DNA from 2 places in the Nitratidesulfovibrio sp. genome. Region 1 is predicted to be linked to the other one. Evidence: predicted binding sites of a transcription regulator. Region 1 holds the regulator's gene; the other holds the start of a gene.
What was found. The regulator sigma-54, encoded in region 1, starts transcription at its own class of promoters, with help from an activator protein. The targets are predictions, from matches to a motif close to CTGGCACGGNNNNTGCTT.
Positions count from the first base shown of each region.

Region 2: fliD (flagellar filament capping protein FliD) is a predicted target of sigma-54. The motif match lies at 5,659-5,676, and genes of this name have one in related genera.

Region 1 is NZ_JBDXXH010000002.1:642,106-653,900, forward strand. Features, by position in the region: gene ABWO17_RS05815 (pyruvate carboxylase) at 1-646, opposite strand, end outside; gene ABWO17_RS05820 (biotin--[acetyl-CoA-carboxylase] ligase) at 732-1,844, opposite strand; gene ABWO17_RS05825 (HD domain-containing protein) at 1,962-3,386, shown strand; gene ABWO17_RS05830 (manganese-dependent inorganic pyrophosphatase) at 3,637-4,557, opposite strand; gene ABWO17_RS05835 (PTS sugar transporter subunit IIC) at 4,711-5,406, opposite strand; gene ABWO17_RS05840 (PTS sugar transporter subunit IIB) at 5,411-5,875, opposite strand; gene ABWO17_RS05845 (PTS sugar transporter subunit IIA) at 5,880-6,398, opposite strand; gene rapZ (RNase adapter RapZ) at 6,741-7,622, opposite strand; gene ABWO17_RS05855 (PTS sugar transporter subunit IIA) at 7,903-8,352, opposite strand; gene hpf (ribosome hibernation-promoting factor, HPF/YfiA family) at 8,362-8,916, opposite strand; gene rpoN (RNA polymerase factor sigma-54) at 9,038-10,471, opposite strand; gene lptB (LPS export ABC transporter ATP-binding protein) at 10,845-11,561, opposite strand; gene ABWO17_RS05875 (LptA/OstA family protein) at 11,567-11,795, opposite strand, start outside.
Region 2 is NZ_JBDXXH010000013.1:37,609-49,403, reverse strand. Features, by position in the region: gene ABWO17_RS16490 (glycosyltransferase family protein) at 109-1,581, opposite strand; gene ABWO17_RS16485 (glycosyltransferase family 4 protein) at 1,578-2,819, opposite strand; gene fliS (flagellar export chaperone FliS) at 2,881-3,699, opposite strand; gene fliD (flagellar filament capping protein FliD) at 3,851-5,605, opposite strand; gene tsaB (tRNA (adenosine(37)-N6)-threonylcarbamoyltransferase complex dimerization subunit type 1 TsaB) at 5,922-7,100, opposite strand; gene rseP (RIP metalloprotease RseP) at 7,097-8,161, opposite strand; gene dxr (1-deoxy-D-xylulose-5-phosphate reductoisomerase) at 8,158-9,507, opposite strand; gene ABWO17_RS16455 (pyridoxal phosphate-dependent decarboxylase family protein) at 9,545-11,038, opposite strand; gene ABWO17_RS16450 (phosphatidate cytidylyltransferase) at 11,379-11,795, opposite strand, start outside.

The DNA of each region.
Region 1 (11,795 bases):
AGGGCAGGTACTTTTCCACGTACAGGCGCGGGTTGCCGAACGAGGCCTGGGCCATGGTGGACGCCTTCATGAAGGCGTCGGAAAGTTCTTCCGCGCGGTGGATGGCGAAGATGCCCCGGCCCCCGCCCCCGCCTTCAGCCTTCAGCATGACCGGCAGGCCGATCTCGTCGATGATGGTGCGCGCGGTGGGAATGTCCACGGCTCCTTCGGAACCGGGAACAACGGGGATGTCGAGCTTCTTCGCCAGCTTGCGGACCTGCACCTTGTTGCCCAGCAGGTTCATGGCCTCTGCGGTGGACCCGATGAAGGTCAGCCCGGCGGCCTTGCATTTGGCGGGGAAGCGTTCGTCTTCGGAAGCGAAGCCCCATCCGGGATGGATGGCGACCATGTCGCGCTGTTTGGCCAGCGCGATGATGTGGTCGATGTCCAGATACGCTCTGGGGTCGGAACCCAGCAGCAGGAGCTCCTGCGCTGCGGAGGCGGCCGGAGAGGTCTTGTCGATGTCGGTGGCGGTCATCACGGCCACGGCATCGAAGCGTTCACGGATGGAACGGCAGATACGGCGGGCCGGGATGCCCCGGTTGGCCACCAGAATCGCCTTGCCCCTCACCTCTTCCAACACCTGCTCGAAGGTCTTGATGCCCATCTAATCCTCGGTATCCTGGCTGTCCGGCCCGCAACGGGCGACCGGAATTGACGTGCGCGCATGCGCGGGGCGCATGGAATACGGATCACGAAGGTATGGGCGTGATGCTGCCGGAGCGGAGTATGTGTTCCCTGCCCGAAATGACAATCCGCAGGCCCCCCTGCGGTTCGAGTCCAAGAATCCTGCCCGGACAGTCACCCACTTCGCCACCGTGAACCACAACCCCACGGCCTACCCAGGCAAGATGCTTTTCCGCGCACGATACGAAATCGGCCCCACCGGCGCGTAGAACTTGCGCTTCATAGCAGAAACGTGAATCTTCCACAAGATGGCGCCACAGCGTCAGCGGCGTGGCGGAAATGTCGCAACCGGCAAGACTGGCGGCAGGCACCGCCCAGCCCTGGCGCAGGGCCTGGGGCGGCGGCGCCGACACCACGTTGATGCCGATGCCCGCCAGCACCACCCCGCGTTTTTCCTCCAGCAGCATGCCGCCCACCTTGGCATCGCCCAGCAACAGGTCGTTGGGCCACTTGAGCCGTACGGGCACGCCCAGTGCGTTGAAGGCTTCCGCGAACAGGCAGCCCAGGGCGATGGACGCCGTCTCGGTTGCGAACACCCCGGCGGCGGGCAGGCGCAGGGCCGCGTAGATGTTGCCGGGCGGCGATTCCCACGGGCGGCGCAACTGGCCACGCCCGGCCCGTTGCGATACGGCCAGCACGGTCCCCCATTCCGGCAGGGCCCCGGCGGCGGCCAGGGCATGGGCCACGTCCAGACTGGAGGTGCACGGCCCGCACACTATGACCGGCGGGGAGACGGCCCCGGCGGGAGAAGGCACTGGTGCGGCACCGGGCTGCCGGGGGGCGTCGTGGTCCGCGACAGCGCGGGGTTCCGGCGATGCGGAGGATTCGGTTGCTGCCAGTGCGCCGGGCCGCGCCGCCAGCATGGACACGCCGCCCATGGTCACCGGGTCAAAATGGTTGCAGGCGGCCAGGTCTTCGCCCCAGCCGGGCAGGCCAGGCAGGGTTTCGGGCGGCAACGGGTCGGCCATCCATTGCGGCTCGGCATCCGATGTGTTGGCCGATGCCCAGCCGGACGACGGCACGGCCAGTCCCTCGTGCAACAAATGCGCAACGGGCGCGCCCTCCCCCATCGTGCAGGCGGAAATTTCGCAAACGTTGCTGCCGTTGCAGGGAACCATGGCGCCTCCTGGGCACATCAGGCGAAGGGTGGAGTGCGGGTCCGGGGGTGTCGCGGGCTTGCCATTTGCAGCCCTGGACGCATTTTCGCCGGAAAGGAAATGGGGTAGGCTGCCCCCATGAAGACGTATCTCGTGGGCGGAGCCGTGCGCGACCTGCTGCTGGGCAGAACGATACACGACCACGACGTGGCCTTCGAAGGCGACGCGGTGTGTTTTGTACGGCAGAACCCCGGTGCCCGCAAGGTTGGCCGCGACGTGGACGTGTACCTTCTGGACGGCGTGGAACACATGCCCCTGCGCGGCACGCTGGACGAAGACCTGGCCGCCCGCGATTTCACCTTCAATGCCCTGGCGCTGACCGAATCAGGCATGGTGCACGCCCACCCCCAGGCGCTGGGCGACCTTGCGGACCGCGTGCTGCGCCCGGCATCGCCCACGTCGCTGGCCGACAGCCCGGTGCGGGCCTTTCGCGCCGCGCGTTTCGCCGCGCAATTTCCAGACTTTACGGTGCATGCGGACACACTGGCCCAGATGCGCGCCGTGGCCGCCAGCGGCATGCTGGCCGCCCTGCCCGCCGAGCAGGTATGCCGCGAAACCCTGAAGGCGCTGGCCGCGCCCTGCCCCGGTCGCTACCTGAAGGTGCTGCACGCGGGCGGCTGCCTGTCGCCGTGGTTCGCCGAACTGGCCGGGGCCAATGCGGTTCCGGCCGGGCCCCCGCGCTACCACGCCGGATCGGTGCTGGACCACGTGGCGCGGGTCATGGACATGGCCGCCGTGCTGACCGGGCATGCATCCCGGACCGGGAATGACGCGCCATTGCCATCCCCGGCGGATTCCTCCACGGGGAACGGCACGGGCACGCATTCCCGCCCCACGGTGCCGCAACCGGAACTGGTGACATGGATGGCCCTGTGCCATGACCTCGGCAAGGCGACAACGGCGGCGGACGTGTTGCCGCACCATTACGGCCACGAGGATCGCGGCGCGCCACTGGCGCGGGCGCTGGGCACCCGCCTGGCCATGCCCACCCGGTACATCGAGGCGGGCGACGCGGCTGCCCGGCTGCACATGCGCCTGGCCCGGCATGCGGAACTGCGCCCCGGCACGCGCGTGGATCTGCTGCTGGAGTTGCACACGCGCGCATTGCTGCCCGCCATGCGGCTGCTGGTGCTGGCCGACGGCACCGGCAAGGGCATGGGCACCGGCCCCGACTGCGCGCTGCGGCAGCCGGAGAATGCATCCCCGGCTGCACGCGGGCGCGCGGCTGCCGTTTCCGCGTCGGAATCACCGTCCGCCCCGGGCGCTGATGATCCCCTCGCCCCGTACGAGCCGCCCCGCATTCCGGAGGTCTGCCTGAACCGACTGGAGATGCTGCGCCAGCGCACCGAGGCCGAACTTGCCGTGCTGCTGGCCGTGAAGCTGCCGCCGGAACTGCGCAACAAGGGTGCCGCCTCTGGCGCGCGCCTGCGTGAACTGCGCAGCATGGCCCTTGCCCGGTTTGATGAGCGAACCGGCAGCGTGGCCGACGAACCGGCGCCTTGACCAGCGAACAAGACTGATTGCCTGCCCCGGCGGCGGGTGCCCTTCCCTGTCGCACAGGACGCTGCCGCATCCGCCCGCAATGGCCCGGAAGCACCCCGCCTGCCCGTCATTCCTGTATGTGGCCTGCATGTCGGGCCTGCATGGCAGGCAAGGATCGGGACTATCGCCCCTCTCCCACCCCGCAAACGCAAAAGGCCCGGCGACATATGCCGCCGGGCCCCAATATGCGTCGGTTGGACGAGCGCTTCGATTAGCCCTTGAAGGCCTTTTCGAAGTTGGGCACGACCTGCTTCTTGCGGCTCATCACGCCGTCAAGCCACACCGACTTGCCTTCGGGCTTCACGCCGAAGGCCTTTTCGACCATGGAGGCGTCGTCCGAAACGATCAGCATTTCGGAACCTTCCTTCATGATGTCGGTCAGCAGCAGGAACACCGAGTGACGGCCTTCGCCCTTCACCTTGGTGATTTCTTCGTACAGACCGGCCTTCACGGGCTCGAGGATGGACAGGTCCACCACTTCCAGCTGGCCGATGCCGACCTTCTTGCCGCCCATGTCGAAGTCCTTGTAGTCGCGGAAGACCAGGTCCTTCATGGACGCGCCTTCAACGGCAGACTTCACCTTGAACATTTCCATGCCCAGGGCCATCACGTCGGCCACGCCCGCGATCTTGGCAAGGGCTTCGACGGCCTTCTTGTCTTCGGGGGTGCAGGTGACGGACTTGAACATGACGGTGTCGGACAGGATGGCGCACAGCAGGCCGCCGGCGATGGCCTTGGGCACCTCGATGCCGTAGTAGTCGTACATCGCCTTGATGACGGTACAGGAACAGCCCACCGGCCACACCCACATTTCCAGCGGGTTGGAGGTGGTCACGTCGCCCAGCTTGTGGTGGTCGACCACGCCGAGCAGTTCGGCGTCGGACAGGTCGGCGGGCAGCTGCGCACGCTCGGTGGTGTCGACCAGGATGACCTTCTGGCCAGCCACGGAGGTCACCACTTCGGGGGCCTTCAGGCCGAACTTGCCGAGGACGAAGTCGGTTTCAGGGGTGCAGGCGCCCTGCGCGACGGGCTTGGCTTCGATGCCGCGCTTGGTCATCAGGTCGGCAACGCCGATGGCGGCGATGATGGAGTCGGTATCGGGGTTCATGTGACCAAGGACAAGAGCTGCCATGTCGGTTTTCCTCCGTTGCATGTGGCATTGGGGTTTGGTGCTGCGAGTAGCTCGCATGCTGCTGCGAAATTGTTTGTGCCAAATAGCACAAACATTCCCGGCTGCCAAGTACCCCCGGCACCCGCACGGTCAATTTCCGGTGACGAATGCGAATCAGATGAACGAAGCTGCCGACGCGGCCAGCAAGGCCAGCGCGAAGGCCACATAGGCCCGGCGCAGGCGCAGCGCCAGCATGCCGCCCATGGCGCCCACGAACCACACATGGCCCCAGGCTATGCCGGGAACAGCCGGAAGGTGCCCGATATAGTTGGACATGAGTTCGATAGTTCCCACAAGCACAAGCAGGCACACGCAAAACAGGCCAAGGTTCAGCGCGAACAGCTCGCCCAGCGAACGCACCATGATGCGCCACAGGGGCGAATCGCCCTTGCCGGGGTGCTCGGCCACCCTGCCCCAGTGCAGAAGGTCGGTGTACTGCTGGTTGCGCCAGCGGCGGTGCAGGTATTCCACGTGCGCACCGGCAAGGGCGGCGGGCAGCGCGAGCAGCATGGGAATGGCAAGCTGACCGGCGGATTCAAGGCCGAAGTGCCCGGCCACGCTCAGGGCCAGCAGCAGCGAAATGATGGAGTTGGGGGGGATGTAGGTACCGGCGGGAAACAGGTCGAGCCAGAACAGCTCGAGAAAGATGGCGATGTGCATGGAAAGCCCCCACTCGCCGGTCATGACGGCCCACAAGAAGCCGATGGCGAGCGGGCGTTCCAGAAAGCCCAGATTCAGCGCGAAACGCAGCAGCGAAAAAACGGCAAAAAAAAAGCGATGGGCAGCGCCAGGGTGAGCACGGGCAGGAATTCCGTCATGACCACCCCTTTATCTGCACCGGGTCGTTGGGTACGCAGCGAAAATCCAGGGACACGGAGTGGCGGCTGAAGAAACGCAGGCAGGCCTCGTCGTCGTCGGAAACGGAAACATGGGCGCACAGCTGCTTTTTGCCGGGGGTGTAGTGCAGGTTGCCGACGTTCAGGGTGCCCATGCCCACTCCGGTATCGAAGGCGCGGCGGGCGTCTGCGCACGTGGCGAAGAGCACGAGCGTGTCGTGCCCGTCGTCGGTGCGCCCGGTACAGTACTGGGCCAGGGCGTCCACCCGGACGAAGTGCACCTCTACCCGACCGGGGATGGCCAGTGAAACGATCTGCTGTTGCAGGTCGTCGGCGGCCAGCGCGTCGTTGGCCACCAGAAGGCGTCGTGCCCCGGTGTAGGGCAGCCACGCCTCGATGATCTGGCCGTGCACCAGGCGGTTGTCGATGCGGAACCAGAGCATGGCCCTACCCGTTCTTGACCCGGCTGCGCAGCAGTTCGCCTGCCGCCACGATACCCTTGGTGCCGGCGTCACGCGCATCGCGCGAGAGAGCGGCCAGGTCGCCATCCCGCCCGGCGAACACCTTGAGCAGCATGGGCAGGTTGACGCCGGTCAGCACTTCCACGTTGCCCTTGCCCAGCAGGGCCAGGCTGAGGTTGGTGGGGGTGCCGCCGAACATGTCGGTAAGGATCATCACCCCGCGCCCGGTATCCAGACGCTTCACCGCCTCGTTCAGGCGTTTCACCGTCTCATCCACTTCCAGCGAGACGTCCACGCTGATGGAGGCGCAATCCTGCACCGGGCCAAGGATGAATTCGGCGGCGCGCAGCAGCGCCGCGCCGTAGTCGGCGTGGGTCACCAGAATCACGCCGATGCGCGGTTCTGCGGCGGCCTGCCCGTCTCCGGGTTGGCCGACCTTGCTCGGGCCGCCCTGGCCTTGGCCCTTGCGGGGCTGCCCTGCTTGATGCTGTTCGGTGGTGGACATGCTGTTGCGTTCAGGCCGTGCCTGATGTGGTTGGGGCAAGGTGAGGACGGCATGCCGTCCGGCGAAGCCCGTGGCAGCGCCCTGTCAACATGACGCGGGCCGGATACGGGCGGATATGGCTCCCACGGGCGACCATAGGCCATCACGGGCAGCCACGGCAGAACCGTCAGAATCGTCAGAATCGGGCGAACCCGCCACGAAAAACCGGTGGCGGTGCCACTTCGATGACCACACCGGCACCGGATACCAGGCAGACTGACCTTATGCGAACCGATGCGACCCTACTCGACCCGATGAGCCCCGCTGAGCCTGAACGCGGCTGATGCCCTCCGGTCCGGTCGGTCAGCCCAGTTCCATGTGGCGGTGCTCCATGGATACGGCATAATCAGATTTTTTCAAGGCACGAAGCAGGGCCTCTGCCACCGAGACAGAGCGGTGCCGCCCCCCGGTGCACCCGATGGCGATGGTCAGGCGGTATCGCCCTTCCGCCTCGTACTGGGGCAGCAGAAAGTGCAAAAAGTCCAGAAGTTTCGCCAGAAAGACATCGCCGTGGCCCGCTTCCAGCACGTATTTGGCCACCGGCTCGTCCAGGCCGGACAAGGGGCGCAAATCGGGCACGAAATAGGGGTTGGGCAGAAAGCGCAGGTCGAACACCAGGTCCGCGTCGGCGGGCACGCCGTACTTGAACCCGAAGGTGACGACGTTGATGCGCAGCGAGCGGATGCGTCCCTGGATGGAACTCCACTTCTTCTGGATGACCCGGCGCAGGTCGTGGATGGAATAGCTGGAGGTGTCCACCACGAAGTCGGCGGTTTCGCGCACCGGGGCAAGGCGCAGCCGCTCCTGATCAAGGGCCTGTTCCAGCCCCATGCCTTCGCTTTCCAGCGGGTGCGGGCGGCGGGTGGTGGCATAGCGCCGGTTTAGTACTGCGGGGTTGGCCTCTATGAACACCACGGCCGGGCGCACGCCCATGCCCTGCAAGCGTTCCAGGGTTTTTTCCAGATTGCGGACGAAGTTGCTTTCGCGCAGGTCCATGCCCAGCACCAACCCCTGATAGTGGGCCAGCGCCTCCCGGTTCAGGATGGTGACCATCTGCGGGGCAAGGGATGCGGGCAGGCCGTCCACCGTGAAGTAGCGCAGGTCTTCCAGCACGTTGAGTACCGTGCTCTTGCCCGCGCCGGACAACCCGGTGACGATGATGACGGGAAAGTTGGCGGTGACCACGGGGCTTCCCGCATCCGCAGCCTTGACGGGGGTGCCGGACGCGGCGCCGGAGGCTGTACCAGGTACGGCGACAGACGCCGCCGGAGCGGGGGGCGTATCGGACGGCGTGGCCTTTGTGGGCATGGCGGACTCCTCGGACGGCCCGTGCCGGGTGCCGTTTCAGGGGCGCGATGGGTGCGCGACAACTGCGAGTGGGAGGTGCGCGGTACGGTCAGGCAGTGGGGCGGTGGCCCCGCCCTGCTCCGTCGCTCCGGACCTGCCGCGCGTCAGGTGGTGCGCGTCACGTCGTACGCATGAGGGCCGTGAAGGCCTCGCCGTCCTGCGCGTCGATCATGGCGCGGCGGAACTGCGGATCCTTCAGCAGGCGGGAGATGTGGGCCAGGATGCGCAAATGCATGCCCGCCACCTGTTCCGGTGCCAGTACCAGGAAAAAGAGGTGACAGGGTTTCATGTCCAGCGCGTCGAAGTCGATGCCCGGCACGCTGCGCCCCACGGCCACCACGATGTCGTTGATGTTCACCAGCTTGCCGTGGGGTATGGCCACCCCGTCGCCGATGCCGGTGGTGCCCAGCGACTCGCGGTCCTGCAACACGCCCAGCGCAACGGCGGCATCCACTTCGGGATGCCGCCGCACCACGGCCTGCACGAGTTCCGCCAGCACCTCTTTCTTGGTGCTGGCGGAGAGCTCGGACAGGATCAGATCATCTTGAAGATACTCCGAAAGCCTCATGTATGGTGCCTAGACGACCGGATCGATAAGGCCGAAATCGCCGTTGCGACGCCGGTAGATGATGTTGACGCGTTCCACTTCGGCGTTCAGGAACACCAGGAACTCGTTGTCGCCCTGGTCAAGCTGCATGGCTGCCTCGTCCACGTGCATGGGCTTGGGGGCGAAGTGGTCGGTACCGGTGATGGTTCGCTCCTCGCCTTCGCCCACGGTGCCGAAGGTGAACACGTCAATGCCCTTGCCCAGCTTGCCCAACTTGTCGGACTGGACGGAACGGCGGCGGTCCTTCAGCTTTTCCATCTGCTTGCGCAGCTGGGATTCCAGCTTTTCCAGCACCAGGTCGATGGTGGCGTACATGTCTTCGGACTGTTCGACGGCGGAGAAGGTAAAGCCGTCGCCAGCCATCTGCACTTCCGCCTTGTGACGGAACTTGTCGACGGAAAGGTTCACCTGCATTTCCAGGGCGGATTTGCCGACGAACCGGCCAAGCTTTTCAAGACGACGGCGGGCGTACTTCTTCAGGTGGTCGGAGGGTTCGAAATTCTTGAAGGTGAAGGCGATGTTCATACGCTCCTCCTGTGGTGAGAGGGGGAAAGCGGCGCGCGGCACGCACGCTGGGTGCGGTTGCCGGGTGCGCCGCAGAAGACGGATGCCGCCACGCGCATGGTCTGGCGCGGGCCTCGGACCGTCAGAACAGCTCCTTCCGCTTGGAAGAGGAGGGAATGTCCATGGCAGTACGATACTTCGCAACGGTCCGGCGGGCAATATTGACTTTGAGCTGTTCCTTCAAAATTTCGCCGATGCGCTCGTCGCTCAGGGGGTCGTGCGGGTCTTCGCCGCTGATCAGCTTCTTGATCAGGGCCTTGACGCTTTCGGAACCCACCTGGCTGCCGTCGTCCAGATCCAGCGCGCTGTTGAAGAAAAACTTCAACTCCATGATGCCGTGCGGTGTGGCCACGTACTTGCTGGTGGTGATGCGGCTGACGGTGGATTCGTGCATGCCGATGTCGTCGGCGATATCCTTGAGGATGAGCGGTTTCAGGCGCGAAACCCCGTCCTCGAAAAAGCCGCGCTGATACTTCACGATGGATTCCACAACCTTGTACAGCGTGCGTTGGCGCTGGTACAGGCTCTTGATGAGCCACGAGGCAGAGCGCATCTTTTCCTGGAAATATTCGCGTTCGCCCGCGGATGCGGCCGCTGCGGCGGACCGCTCGTACATGGTGCTCAGTTGCAGGTGCGGCAGGCCGTCCTCGTTGAGCATGATGATGAAATCGTCGTCGTACTTGTAGACGTACACGTCGGGGCTGACGAACTGGGGGTCGCCGCCGCCGTAGCTGGCGCCGGGCATGGGGTCCAGGGTCTGGATGAGGTCCAGGTACTCCTTCAGGTCCTCCATGGTCAGGCGGAACTTGCGCAAGAGCGGCTTGTAGCGGCGCTTTTCCAGATCTTCCAGGTGGTCGCGCACCAGTTCCACAAGCACCCTGTCGCGCGTGTAGCCCAGCATCTCGATCTGCACCAGCAGGCATTCCTGCGCCGTGCGCGCGGACACTCCCACGGGGTCGAAGCGCTGCACGGCATGCAGCACGGGCTCCACCTCGGCTGGGGCCACGCCCGCCATTTCGGCGATGTCGTCCACCGTGGCATGCAGGTAGCCCGAGGAAGCGATGTTGCCGATGATCACCTCGCCGATGTCCTTCTGGCGCTCGGTAAGCGAGGACAGGCGCAACTGCCACATCAGGTGCCCTTCAAGCGAGGGCTTGGCGGCGTAGCGGGCCTCGAACGAGGTCATCTCCTCGGGCATTTCCGATTCGCGCACCGTGGACTGGCGGCTGGTGCTGGCAAAGTCGCCCAGGTAATCTTCCCAGTCGGCATCGCGTGCGATTTCGCGGTCGTAGGCAACGTCGGCAGCTGCGGTGGCGGCTTCGCGCGGGTCGGGCACCTCGACCTGGGGCGCCTCGTCCTGGGCTTCCTCCAGAAACGGGTTTTCCAGCATCTCCTGCTGCACCGTCTCGACAAGCTCCAGTCGCGAAAGCTGCAACAGCCGGATGGCCTGTTGCAGTTGCGGCGTCATCACCAGCTGCTGGGTGAGCTTGAGCTGTTGCCTGAGTTCCAATGCCATGCGTGGGCAACCCCTATGACCCTGCGTCGAGACCGTATGGCCCTGCGCCGGGATCCTGTAACCTTGCGTTGAGGCCGAACGAGATGACGACGCGACGAGGTGCGCGACGGCAAGCAAGAAACGGCCCACTGTGGAAATGTGTTCCCTTCCCCAAGAGGTTAGGGAAACCATGCCATAGAAGCAAGAAGTATGCAACCGCTGTCGCCAACACGTCGCAAACCATCGGCGGCCCCTTGCGCCCCCTGTCCGCAATCGCCTGTCGAAGGCGCTGCCTCCAACGGACACGGCGCCCCCGCAAATGCGGAAGGCGCCGTGAACATGGAAGGGGTGGCCCCTTGCGCATTTGCCTGGCAGGACGTGAAACCGGCAGTCGTTACAGCGAAAAGCCTTCGCCCAGATACACATCCCGCGCGCGCGGATTGTCCACGATATGAGCTGGGGTGCCTTCCAGTATCACCTCGCCCTGGTGCACCAGATAGGCCCTGTCGCAAATGTGCAGGGTTTCCCGCACGTTGTGGTCGGAAATGAGCACCCCGATGCCCCGGTTGCGCAGGCCGGTGATGAGCTGCTGGATGTCGTCCACGGCCAGCGGGTCGATGCCCGCGAACGGTTCGTCCAGCAGGATGAACTTGGGCTCGCGGATCATGGACCGGGCGATCTCCAGCCGTCGTCGTTCGCCGCCGGAAAGATGCAGGGCCACGGAATCGGCCAGGTGGGTGATGCCGAAGTCCTCCAGCAGCATGTCGCTGCGTTCCTTCTGCTGCGCCCTGGAAAGCCCGGTGTGTTCGAGAATCATCTGAAGGTTCTGGCGCACGGTGAGCCGACGGAAGATGGAGCTTTCCTGCGGCAGGTAGCTCAGTCCCACCCGTGCCCGTTCGTGCAGGGGCCAGTCGGCGATGTCGCGGCCATCAAGCTCGACCCGTCCCGATGTCGGCTTGATGATGCCGATGAGCATGTAGAACGTGGTGGTCTTGCCCGCGCCGTTGGGGCCAAGCAGCCCCACGGTCTCGCCCTGGGTCACCGTCAGCGATACGCCGCGCACCACCTCGCGCTGGCCGAACTGTTTGTGCAGGTCCTCGCCGCGCAGCATCGAGCTCACTGGGCAGCCCCCTTGGAGGTGGCATCGCCCGTGGAGGCGTCCCTGGTGTCGTTGACGTCCTTGGGGTCCTTGGAAGCGGGCTTGGCGTCCTTGCCGTTATCCCTGGATTCGCCAAGGGGGTTCACGTCGCCGGACGAGGTGAACACCGCCTGCACCCGCTTGGTGGAGGTGCCGCGCACTTCGCTGCGGTTCTCGCGGGTGTAGAAGGTGATGATGTCGCCCTTG
Region 2 (11,795 bases), on a different contig from region 1:
AGCGCAAATCAAGGTTGGCGCCTTTGCGTGTCGTCCCGCACGGGGCCGACGGGCGCGGTACCGCCGGTTTGCCGCCAACTCGCCAAGGGCGAAGACGGGGCACCCCGCTCAGGGGGACAGGGGCAGGCGCAGGGCCAGATGGCGGCGCGTGCCTGCCTTCGGGGCAGGCCTTTCCGCGTCGTTGGCGTTCGCCGGTTCGCTGTCGGCGGGCACCAGCCCGGCAGCGACGAACAGGCGGCGGGGCAGGGCCGGGTATTCCGTGCTCAGCCGGTGCAGCCCGCCCGAAGGCGGGGGGGCCGCATGGCCGGTGCCCGCCGCGTCGAATACCCGCAGGCGCTCGGCCAGCGCGTCCCGGTCCTTGGCGGTCCAGCTCAGGTGGTCGATCCAGGCGTCGGCCAGCAGGCAGGTGTGGCCGTGCACCCCCACCACCTGCTCGTGCACCGCACCCCGAAAGCATACCCCAGGCATGCGGCGGAACAGCCGCAATTGCACGTCGGGCCACAGGCCGTACCCCACGCGCAGGTGGTCCGCGTCGGGGTAGGCGGTGGCGCGGGGCAACAGCCAGGCCCCGGTGCCGGGCACGGCCATCAGGCGGGGCAGCAGCGCCCAGGCGCTGGGCGCCAGCCTCTCGTCGGCGTCGAGGTACAGGCACCATGCGGTGGTCAGCAGTTCCAGCATGGCATTGCGCTGGGCGGAAAAATCGCCCCCCAGCGGACGCACCGCCTGGCGGAGCGGCACGGGGCACAGGGGGACCGGGTCGAAAGCGGGCGGCGCGCCATCCCAGATCACGGCCATTTCGCGTACCCAGCCGGGCACCTGGGCGAAAAAGGCAGGCAGGTCCGGCTCGTCGGGGTGCAGGATGGCCCCCACGCCCAGGTCGGGAGCGGGTGTGGAGGATGCGGGTATGGAGGGCACGGTGCTTTCGTGCCGGGTGGTCGGGGCCGGGGGCAGGTCCACGGACAGATGCGGAGGCAACTGCACGGGCACGCACCCGGCGAACAGGCGCCGCCAGCGGTGCAGTGCCCCGGCCTCGGCATCCGGCAGGAACGGGTTGGGGAACAGGGTGGCGGTTTCCGGCGTTATGCCGGTGGCCCGCAACAGCAGCAGCAGCGCCCACGGCGAGGTGTCGGCCAGCAGGCGCGGGGTGTTCGGCATGGACGTGGGGCAGGCGAAGGCCTTCAGCCGTCCGCTGGCCAGCGCGGCGCGCAACCGGTCCGGCGCAAGGTCGCACAGGGTCAGGCGCGGCACGGTGCCCGGCGTGGCCTGTCCGGCTGCGGTCAGGGCCGCCAGGAGGGCGGCAAGGGCCTCGGGCAGGGTGCCGTCGCCGGTGCCCAACAGCACCAGGTGCGGTCGCCCGCTACGCAGCGCAAGGCGCACCGCCTTGTCCGCCGCCTGCCGGAGGACATCCGCATCGGGTGCGGGCAGGTCGGAAACGTTGCCCACCGGTTTTTCCGGTCCGGTGCCGCCCAGCCGGAATCCCATGACCATGGCGGTATACGCGGCCAGCAGGGAGTCGGCGGCGTCGGGGCGGTGCGTGTCACCATGTGCACCCGCCGGGGGCGTGCCGGGCGCGCCGCTCACGGGGCCTCCCCGTTCGTCACTTCCGGCGGGCACACTTCGTCATACAACGTTTCCAGCGCGCGGGCCTGCATGTCGGCGTCGAACAGCGCGGCGGCCTTGCGCCGTCCCGCCTCGCCCATGCGCCGGGCGGTACCGGGGTGGCGCAAGAGGTGCAGCACGGCCCCGGCGTAGTCGTCCGCCGTTTCGGCCACCAGCCCGGTGACCCCATGCTCCACCAGTTCCAGTTGGGCGTTGTCGCGCAGGCCGGGGCAGGGGTGGGTAACCACCGGCAGTCCGGCGGCCATGGCCTCTGCTATGGCCAGCCCGAAGCTTTCGCCGGTGTCGTTGGCGTGGGCCAGCAGGGAAAGCTGGTTGAAGAAACCGGCAAGTTCCGCATCGTCGTGCAGCGGCGGCAGAAAGCGCACGTTGTCCGTCAGGCCGTGCTCGCGCACGTAGCGTTCCGCGTCCGGGGTGCCGCCGACGACGTCGTAGCGGAAGTGGGGCATCTCGCGGCGCAGCACGGGCAGGATGTGCAGGGCCAGTGGCGACCACTTGCCGGGGTCTGGCCGGGACAGGCGGCCCAGCACGGGGCGGGTGTAGTCGCGATCGGCGGGCGGCGGGGTCAGCCGGGCGAACAGGGCGGTGTCCACGGGGTTGTACAGCACCCGCCAGCGCGGGGGCTCGGCGGCGATGCCGTGCACGCGGGCGAAGCGTTCTGCGCAGAAGCGCGAGACGAACAGGGTGACGTCGATGAGCTGCCCCGACAGGGAGGGGTCGTGCCGTCCGAAGACGTTGGTTTCCACGATGGCGGGCAGGCGCCGAGGCGCGTCAGCGCCCGTGGGGAGAAGACGCGCGTCAGCGCCCGCGCCCGGAGAGCGCGCGGCGGCAGGTGCCTGACGGAAGGCCGTGCGCAGGGGGCGCAGCAGTTCCGGCTGGGGCCAGCCCGCACGGTGCACGTGCACGATGTGGGGGAGAAAGCGGGCGGCCACGCTGCCCAGGTCGCCGCCGATGAAGGTGGTTACCCCGGCCTCGCGCAGGGGCGCGGCGCGGGGGCCGTCGGCGGGGCTCCACACCGCGCGCTGAAAACGGGCCGGGTCCAGCCGGGTCAGCAGCAACTGCATGACCTTTTCGGTGCCGCCAAGCCCCAGCGAAGAAACCACGTGCAACACCCGACGCCGCGCGAAAGGCTCCGGCGGGTCGGAATGGCCCGGCAAGGCGGCTCCGGTGGGGCCGTTGGCGTGGGGTGCGGCGGTGACCATGGGCCGTGTTCTAGCCCAGCGGGGCGGGCATGGGAAGGGTGTCTGCCGCCCGGCGTTCGCCCTAGCCCTGCGCGAACTTGCGATACAGGTTGGCTGCGGCCATGCGGCTGGGGGCAAATCCCTTCGTCTGCGGGGCATCGGGAGCAACGGGGGCACCGGGTGCGTCCGGCGCGTCTGGGGCTGCCGGGCCATCGGCGGTATTGTCAGGGGCCGTGGGCGGTACGCCCGCCGCCATCGCCGCTGTGTGTGGCGCCGGGACGACGGGGGCGGCTGCCTGCGCGGCCTGCTCCGTCACGGCTAGCTGGGCTGGCTGGGCCGGGCTCACGAGGGTGGTCGCCTGCGGCACGGCATCACCCGCCGGGGCCTGCTGGCCGTAGGCCTGGGCATGGGCGCGACCGAACTGCGCGGGCTTGCCCAGCGGCGGCATGTGCGCGGTGGGCAGCGGCACGCGCGAAGGCGCGGCGTTGGCGGGCGTGCGGTTGGCCGCCATGCTGGCCCCCACGGCCATGGCCTCCGGGGTGTTGACGATCTGGCCGTAGGCGCCGCGCAGGCCGGACAGGATCTTGATCACCTCGTCGATGAACGCCACGTCCATCTTCAGGTTGGCGTTGAGCAGGCGGGTGGAGCAGTAGAAGTACAGCTTGTGCAGGTTCTGCGCCAGTTCGCCGCCCTTTTCCAGGTTCAGGCTGGCGTCCAGTTCATTGACGATGTCCAGGGCCTTGGAGATCAGGATGCCCTTGCCCGCGTAGTCGCGTTCGGCGATCTTTTCCTTGGCCTGGTTCAGGAACTTGATGGCCCCGTCATACAGCAGGAGCAACAGTTCGCCCTGGGTGGTCGTGGTGACCTGGGTCTGAAGGTAGGCGTGTGCGGCCTTCTGCATTGCATTCTCCCGGTGTATGCGCCCGCGCGCCTGTGCGGTGAGTGTGTCGCGGGTTGTGGTCGTTCCCCGCGCCGTGGCGGGGGGTGTTCGTCTGGGGCATGGCCGCTCGGGGCGGGCACCCTGATTGTCCCGGTCGTGGTGGCCGCCGTGGCTACGAAGACGTTGAAGTGGACAACGACTTGATTTGGCTTTCCACCGACTTGCCGAGCGCATCGTAGCGGGCCAGGGTGGCCTCCAGCCGCGAATAGCGCAGCCGTTCGCGCCGTTCCCACTGGGTGACGCGGTCCACTTCCTTGTCGATCTTGGTCTGTATGTCGTCCATGATCTCCTGGTAATTGTCTTCCAGGATCTTCAGCGCGCCGTCGCTGCCCAACATGTCTTCAAGCTGGCTGCTGAGTCCGCTCAGCTTGCCTTCCTTGATGCGCATGCGGCTCGAATAGCTGCCCTGCGACAGGTTGTCTATTTGCAGCGCCAGGCCTCGGGCGTCGCCTTCCATGGCGGTGATCTGCTTGTTCGCGTTGTCGACGTTGGCGCGCTTGCCGCCGATGAAGGCGTTGACGATGTTGCCCGAGGCATCCACGTCGTAGGTCACGTCGTAGATGCCCGCCTTGGTCACGCCCTTGACGTGCGAGTAGTAGCTGAAGTCGGACGAGTCGGACTGGGGCTGCCCGCTGGCGGCGAACAATTCGGCCACGGCCTCGGGATTTTCGCGCAACGCCCGGTCCAGGGAGGGCAGGCCGTCCCCCAGGTCTTCTTCCCGGATTTCCAGAAGGCCCGAAGTGGGGCTGTTGGAGTCGGCAATGGTCATGATGCCGATGTGCGACAGCGACGAATAGACGTCGCCGCGCAGCAGGTTGCCGTCCTTGTACTGGTATTCGAAGCCGGCGGCCTTGTCCGCCGTGGCCATCTTGAGCTGGGTGGCCAGCAACTGCACGCCGTAGTTGCCGGTCAGGACGGAACCCTTTTGCATGGAGTACAGCGACGAGGCATCGTCGGGGCTGTCCACGTCCTTGGAACTGTTGACGGCGGTCAGTTCCTTGATCTTCGTCCGCACCGCGTTCATGGCATCGACGAAGCCGACGACGTTTTCCTTGATTTTCTCGATGTCGGTGACCACCGAAATCTGCGAGGTGCCCACGTCCCGCAGCGTGATGGTCATGCCTTCCACGGCGCCGGTCAGCGTGTTGGAGTTCGATTCCAGCCAGGTGGTGGCGGGCCAGCCGTTGACCCGGTACTGGGCATTCTGGTTGGCTTGCACGGTCCAGTTGGCGGCCGTACTGGGAAGTCCGGTGACGGTGGTGCCCGCCCCTACCGACAGCGTGGCGTTGGACCCCATGTCCATGCCCCGGAACTGGAAGGTGTAGCCGGTGCCGTTCTGCACCAGCATGGCCTTTACCCCGGGGTTCTGGGGGTCGTTGTTGATCATGTTCTTGAGCCCGTCGATGGTGGTGCCGCTGGGCACCGTGATCGAGCGGGTCTTGCCCATGTAGGTGTAGACGAACTGCTGGTCGCTGCCGGAGTCGTTGACCTTGGTCTTCTTGTCGGCGAAGGCGGTGTTGTAGGTCCAGATGGAACTGGACGCCAGTTGCCCCACCTCTATCTTGTAGGTGCCTTCAAGGACGCTGGAATCGGTGGTGGCGCTGGCCACGGTTTCGTTGGAACTGGACGGCGTCTTCACCATGAATTTTTCCATGGTGTTCATGGAGTCCACGATGTCCTTGAGCGTGGCGATTTCCGTGCGCAACTCGCCAAAGGCATCCTGGCGTTTCTGCCAGTCTGCCTTCCACAGGGTAAGGCGCTTTTGCGGAATCTGCTCGATGGACTTCAACTGGTCGATGACCTTGGTGAAGTCCGTGCCGTTGCCGAGCCCGGAAAAGTATACGCCGCCGGATGCCAGTTCAACCATGATGCACCTCTTCGCCGGAAGAAATTTCCCGATGGGGGTCTCCCGCCGTGAGGGTGCAAGGCCGGTGCCAGAGTGGCACCGCCTGCTCCCTCGCAAACCTTATCGGCGGGTGAGCGGAGGGCTTTAGGTTGGGGGCGTGGCGTGTGGGCTCGGAGGCCGGGAAAGGACGGGGCGAGAGCCAGGGGCGCGGCTACGGGGGCGGGGAAGGAGGGCATTCGCGGGTCGTCCCGGCGGCCCCATCAGGAAATCGGGAAGGGCGCTGCGGCGTGATGTGCCGGGGGGCAAACCCGCCTGACGGCAGAGGGGACGGAGCGTATTATGCGTCGGCGAGCGGGGCTGTTGTCAGCCGGGCCAGTGCCAGCCGGGCCTGTTCCGGGTCCATGCCGCGCGCGGCGGCCATTGCGGGCAGGTTTTCTTCCGCGTCGCAGGGGCGCACGTACAGCGGTTGCACGTCATCGGGGCCGTAGGTGGCCGTGGCGGCCAGGGGCAGCAGCAGGGCGGGGGCGGGGTGGTCGAACCGGCTGGGCAGAAAGCAGGCCCCCGGCAACAGCGCGGCCAATGCCGGGGCAAGGACGGCGCGGTTGCGGGTGACCCCGCTGCCCATCAGGTAGACGGCGGGGGCCGCATCGAATCGGGCCGCCGCCGATTTGCCCTCGGCGTGTTCTGTGTTTGGCTGAAGCGCCACTATTCGGGCCACGGCGGCGTCAGTATCGCATCCGGCCGCCGCCGATTTGCCCTCGGCGTGTTCTATGTTTGGCTGAAGCGCCACTATTCGGGCCACGGCGGCGTCAGTATCGCATCCGGCCGCCGCCGATTTGCCCTCGGCGTGTTCTATGTTTGGCTGAAGCGCCACTATTCGGGCCACGGCGGCGTCAAGCGTTGCCGCCTCCACCGGGGTCAGGGCTTCGGGCAGGCGGGGGGGCGTGGCGGCGGCAGTGTCCGGAGCAGCGTCCGGGGCGACGTCGGGGGCGCCGGTGCTGGCGACGTCCAGCGTCTCGCCGGGCATGCGGAAGGCCTGCATGTGCACCAGCCCGCGCCGGGCGTGGGTCAGCACCCACAGCACCGCCCCGCGCGGCAGCAGCGGACCGCAGGCCAGCAGTTGCGTGTACGATAACCCGGCCTGCCGCGCCCCCAGCGCGCGGGCCATGCCCGCCGCCGTGGACAGCACCAGGCGCAGCCCGGTGAAGCTGCCGGGGCCCTGCACGCAGGCGATGCGCCGCACGTCACTCAGCGAAAGGCGCATCCGCGCGAAGGCGTCGGCCAGGGCCGGGGCCAGCAGTTCCGTACCCTGCGAGGGTACGTGCCATTCCTGCGCGAACAGGGCTTCGCCGTCGCGCAGGGCGGCGGCCTGCACGCGCGATTCCGCCGCGTTCAGGGCCAGGGTGATGCCCCCCGCGCCGTGCTGGGCGCAGGCCCCTATGGGGCCAGTGGGTCCAGTGGGTGCGGTCGGGTCGGGGGCCACGACTCGCCCCGCCGTCGGGGGCACCTGGGTCATTGCAGGTTCCGCACGATGTCGTTGTAGGTGGCCAGCAGCATCAGGGCCAGCAGGAAGGCCAGGCCGATGCGGCTGGTCACCTCGCGCAGGCGGGCATTGACCGGGCGGCGCATGACCATTTCCATGGTTAGGAAGATGATGTGCCCGCCGTCCAGCACGGGTATGGGCAGCAGGTTCAGCAGCCCCAGGTTGATGCTGATCAGCGCGGTGAGGGCCAGCACGCTGTCCAGCCCCTGGCGCGACTGTTCGCTGACCATCTGGGCGATCATGATGGGGCCGCCCACCGAATCCAGCGGCACCACCCGCTCGAAGATCTTCTGCACGCTCTGGCCGGTGATGACGATCATTCGCCAGGTCTGGTCCAGCCCGGCCTTCATGGCCGAGGTGCCGTCCAGCGGCAGGGACACGGTGCGGCCGGATGCCTGGATGCCGATGAGCCAGGTGTGCTCGTCCTCGCCGAAGATGGTCTTGCGGCTGCGCACCTCGGGCTGGACGTTCAGGGTCAGGGCCGTGCCGTTGCGGTCGATGGCGATGGCCAGTTCGCGGCCCTCGCTGGCCACGATGGACCCGGCCACATCGTCCCACCACTGCACGGGCTTGCCGCCGATGGACAGGATGCGGTCACCGGGGGCCACGCCCGCGATGGCGGCGGGGCTTTCCGGCTGCACCCGGCCAACTTCCGGGGCCAGTTGGAACTGCCCGTGCGCCCAGAACAGCCCCCAGTAGATGAACCACGCCAGCAGCAGGTTGAATACCGGCCCGGCGGCAATGACCAGCAGCCGCTGCCACGCCGGGCGCAGGGTGAAGCTGTGGCGTTTTTCGAAGCCCTCTGGCAGTTCCGCGTCATCGCTTTCGCCCACCAGCGACACGTAGCCGCCCAGCGGCACCAGCGACAGCCGGTAGTCGGTCTGGCCGCCGCGCCAGCCGAACAGGCGCGGGCCAAAGCCCAGCGAAAAGGTCTGCACGCCGATGCCGAACAGCCGTGCTATCAGGAAATGCCCGAGTTCGTGGAAGAATATCAGGCCGCCAAGGACCAGGAGGACCGAAAGGAAGCTGCTCATGCGTTACCCGTTCCTTGCGTGCCGACCGCGTCTGCCCAGTGGCGCACGCGGCGGCGGGTTGCGGCGTCGAGCGCCTCTATGTGGTCGATGTCGTGCATCGGCATGTATATCTCTGCATTGGCGCGAGCCACCGCGCCTGCCGGATCGGTGTCTGCCGCTCCGGTGGTGTCTGCCGGTTTGGCCTGATGGGCGTCCAGCGCCCGTTCGATGAGCGCGGGAATGTCCATGAACCCGATGCACCCGTGCAGGAAAAGCTCTACTGCTGCCTCGTTGGCGGCGTTGAGCACCACGGGCAGGCCCGCCCCGCCGGGTGTGCGCGCCTCGCTCGCAAGCGCGCGTCGCGCCAGCGCAAGGCACGGGAAAGAGGATAAGTCGGGGGCCTCGAAGGTCAAGCTGCCCGCCCGCACCAGGTCCAGCGGAGCCACCCCGGTGTCCACGCAGTGCGGCCAGGCCATGCAGTAGGCAATGGCAATGCGCATGTCCGGCGTGCCCAGATGGGCGATCTGCGAGCCGTCGGCGTATTCCACCAGCGAATGCACGATGGACTGCGGGTGCACCACCACCTCGATGGCGTCCGGGGCCACCCCGTACAGGTGGTAGGCCTCGATGACCTCCAGCCCCTTGTTCATCAGCGTTGCGGAATCGATGGTGATCTTTGCGCCCATGGACCAGTTGGGATGATTCAGGGCCTGCTCGCGGGTGACCGTGGACAGGAAGGCCCGGTCGCGCCCCCGGAACGGGCCGCCCGACGCGGTAAGAATGATCCGGCGCACGACATCGGGCGCCTGCCCCCCGCCCCGCAAGGCGTCGTGCACGCGCAGGGCCTGGAACACGGCGTTGTGTTCCGAATCCACGGGCAGCACCACCGCGCCCGTTTCCGTACAAATCTGCCTGATGAGCGCGCCCGCCAGCACCAGCGATTCCTTGTTGGCGAGGCAGATCACCTTGCCCGCTTGCGCCGCCGCCACCGTGGCCCGCAGCCCGGCGGCCCCCACCTGGGCGGACAGCACCGTGGAGGCGTCCGGCAGGGCGGCCAGCGTGGCGTACCCTGCCGGCCCCACGTGGATGTCCGGCGCGTACCCGGAGGGCAGCAGCGCGCGCAGTTCTGCCGCGCCCGCCTCGTCCAGCACGCCGAGGTGCGCGGGGCGGTGGCGGGTGGCCTGTTCGGCCAGCAGGCGCACGTTGCGCGCACCGGCCAGCGCGGCAACACGGAGCAGGCCGGGATGCGCCTCGATGACCTTCAGCGCGCTGGTGCCGATGGAGCCGGTGCTGCCCAGCAGGGCCACCGTGCGCGGCGCATGGTCTTCCCAGGCCCGGTCCGGCATGCGCGAAATGTAGCGGATCATGCCCGTGTTCTTCCCTTTCCGCCGTATGCTGGCGGGGCTAAACCTGCGGGGTCTGGAAGCCCTGCGCCGCAAGCTCGCGGCCAAGCGTGGTCATGAGGTCGAACAGCAGGCGGATGTCGGCCTCGGAGGTGCGGTGATTGGCCACGCACAGGCGCACCCCGGCCCGACCGCGCACCATGGCCGGGGTCAGGAACCCTTCGCCCGATGCCTCCAGCCGTTCCAACAGGCGCACCTGCAAGCGGTCCACCTGTTCCTCGGTCCAGCCATCGCCCTGCGGCACGTAGCGCGCGCAGGCGATGGACAGTTGCACCGGGGCCAGCACCCGCCATTCCGGCGAGGCGGCGCACAGGTCGCGGAAGAGCCGGGCCAGTTCCATGTTGCGCGTCACGATGCGCCGCAGCCGCTCGCGCCCGTAGGTGCGGAAGGCAAACCACACCTTCAGCGCGCGGTTGGCGCGGCTGAGGATGAAGGTGGTGTTCTTGAGGTCGTGCGGATTCTCCTCGCCCAGGTACGAGGCGCGCGCCCGGAACGTGGCAATCTGCTGCGCCCTGCTGCGGAACAGGGTCACCCCGCATTCCAGCGGGATGAAGAACCATTTGTGCGGGTCCACGCAAATGGAGTCCGCCCGGTCGATGCCAGCCAGCAGCGCGCGGCCTTCTTCCGTCAGCATGGCCGCGCCGCCGTAAGCCGCGTCAACATGGAACCACAAACCTTCGGCGGCGCATATGTCGGCAATCTCCGGCAGCGGGTCCACCGCGCCGGTGGTCACCGAGCCGGCCTGGGCCACCACGCAGAACGGGGCCAGGCCCGCCTTCCGGTCCGTGGCGATGGCCGTGCGCAGGGCCGCCACGTCCATGCGGTTGTCCGCGTCGGACGGGATGGCGCGCACGTTGTCCGCGCCCAGGCCCAGCAACACCGCGGAACGCTCGATGGACATGTGCCCCTGGTCGGAAACGTACAGCACCGGGGTGCGTCCGATGCCCGCAAGCCCCTTGGTGGCCGCCTCCGGAAAGTGCGTGTGCCGCGCCACGGTCAGGCCCATCAGGTTGGCCATGGTGCCGCCGGACACGATGGTGCCGCCCGCGCCGTCCGCACCGCCTGCGGCACCGACCGCTTCCGGCAGGCCGAACAGCCGGGCCAGCCAGCCGATGACCACGTGCTCCAGCACCGTGGCCGCAGGGCCGCCCTTGAACGACAGCGGTGCCTGGTTCAGCCCCGTGCACACGATGTCGCCCAGCGTACCCGCCGGGGCCGGGCTGGTGGTTATCCATGCCAGAAAGCGCGGATGCCCGATGCGCGTGGCGTACGGCTCTATGCACCGCGCCACGTCGTCCAGCACCGCGTGCGCCCCCGCGCCCGCCTCCGGCCAGTCGGACGGAATCAGGGCCGCCAGTTCGTCGAACGTGGCCGGGTGCACCACCGGACCCTCGGCGCACGGGCCGATGCGCTCCACCCGGTCCGCGATCATGGTCGCCGCCCGGTGCAGCAGAGCTTCGAAATCTTCCAGGTCAAGTGTCTCGTGTCGTTGCATGGGGTGTAAAGTATGCGAGTTGCGGCGTGTCTGGAGCTATTCCGGGGGAAGGGGGAAAACCACTTTTCGCGTTGCGGTCGCCATCCGTAAGGCTCGGTGACTCGCCTAACGGCTGCCGCAAAAGTGGTTTTCCCCCTTCCCCCGGACCCCCATCCCCCTTTCCACCAAACTTTTCAATGGGTATGGCGGCAACGGTTTTTCAACTGAAAAGTTTGGGAGGATGGAGAGGGGGTGCGGGGGAGAGGAAGGAACCTTTAGCTCTGCTGTCGTCATCCGTATGGCTCGAAGACTCGCCGACGGCTGTCGCTTCAAAAGGTTCCTTCCTCTCCCCCGACAAACATTAAAAGAACGGAAACACCGAATCCAGGGCAGCATAGGCGGGCACGACAAAGAGCAGGCTGTCGATGCGGTCGAGCAGGCCGCCGTGGCCGGGCAGCAGGGTGCCGGAATCCTTGACGCCGAGGGTGCGCTTGAGGGCGGATTCGAAAAAGTCGCCCAGTTGCGAGGCCACGTTCAGCAGGCCGCCCAGCAGGGCAAAGGCCCACCACGGGGCGGTACCTGCGGCAACGCCGACGCCGGTGCAGGCGAGCACGCACAGGGCAAGGCCGCCAAGGCTGCCGACCCAGCTTTTCTTGGGGCTGACGCGCGGCCAGATGCGGGCCTTGCCGAACCAGGTGCCGATGAAATAGGCGCCGGTGTCGGAGATGACGGCGGCCAGCACGACCACCAGCTGTTCCCAGCGGTTGAAGTGCAGGGC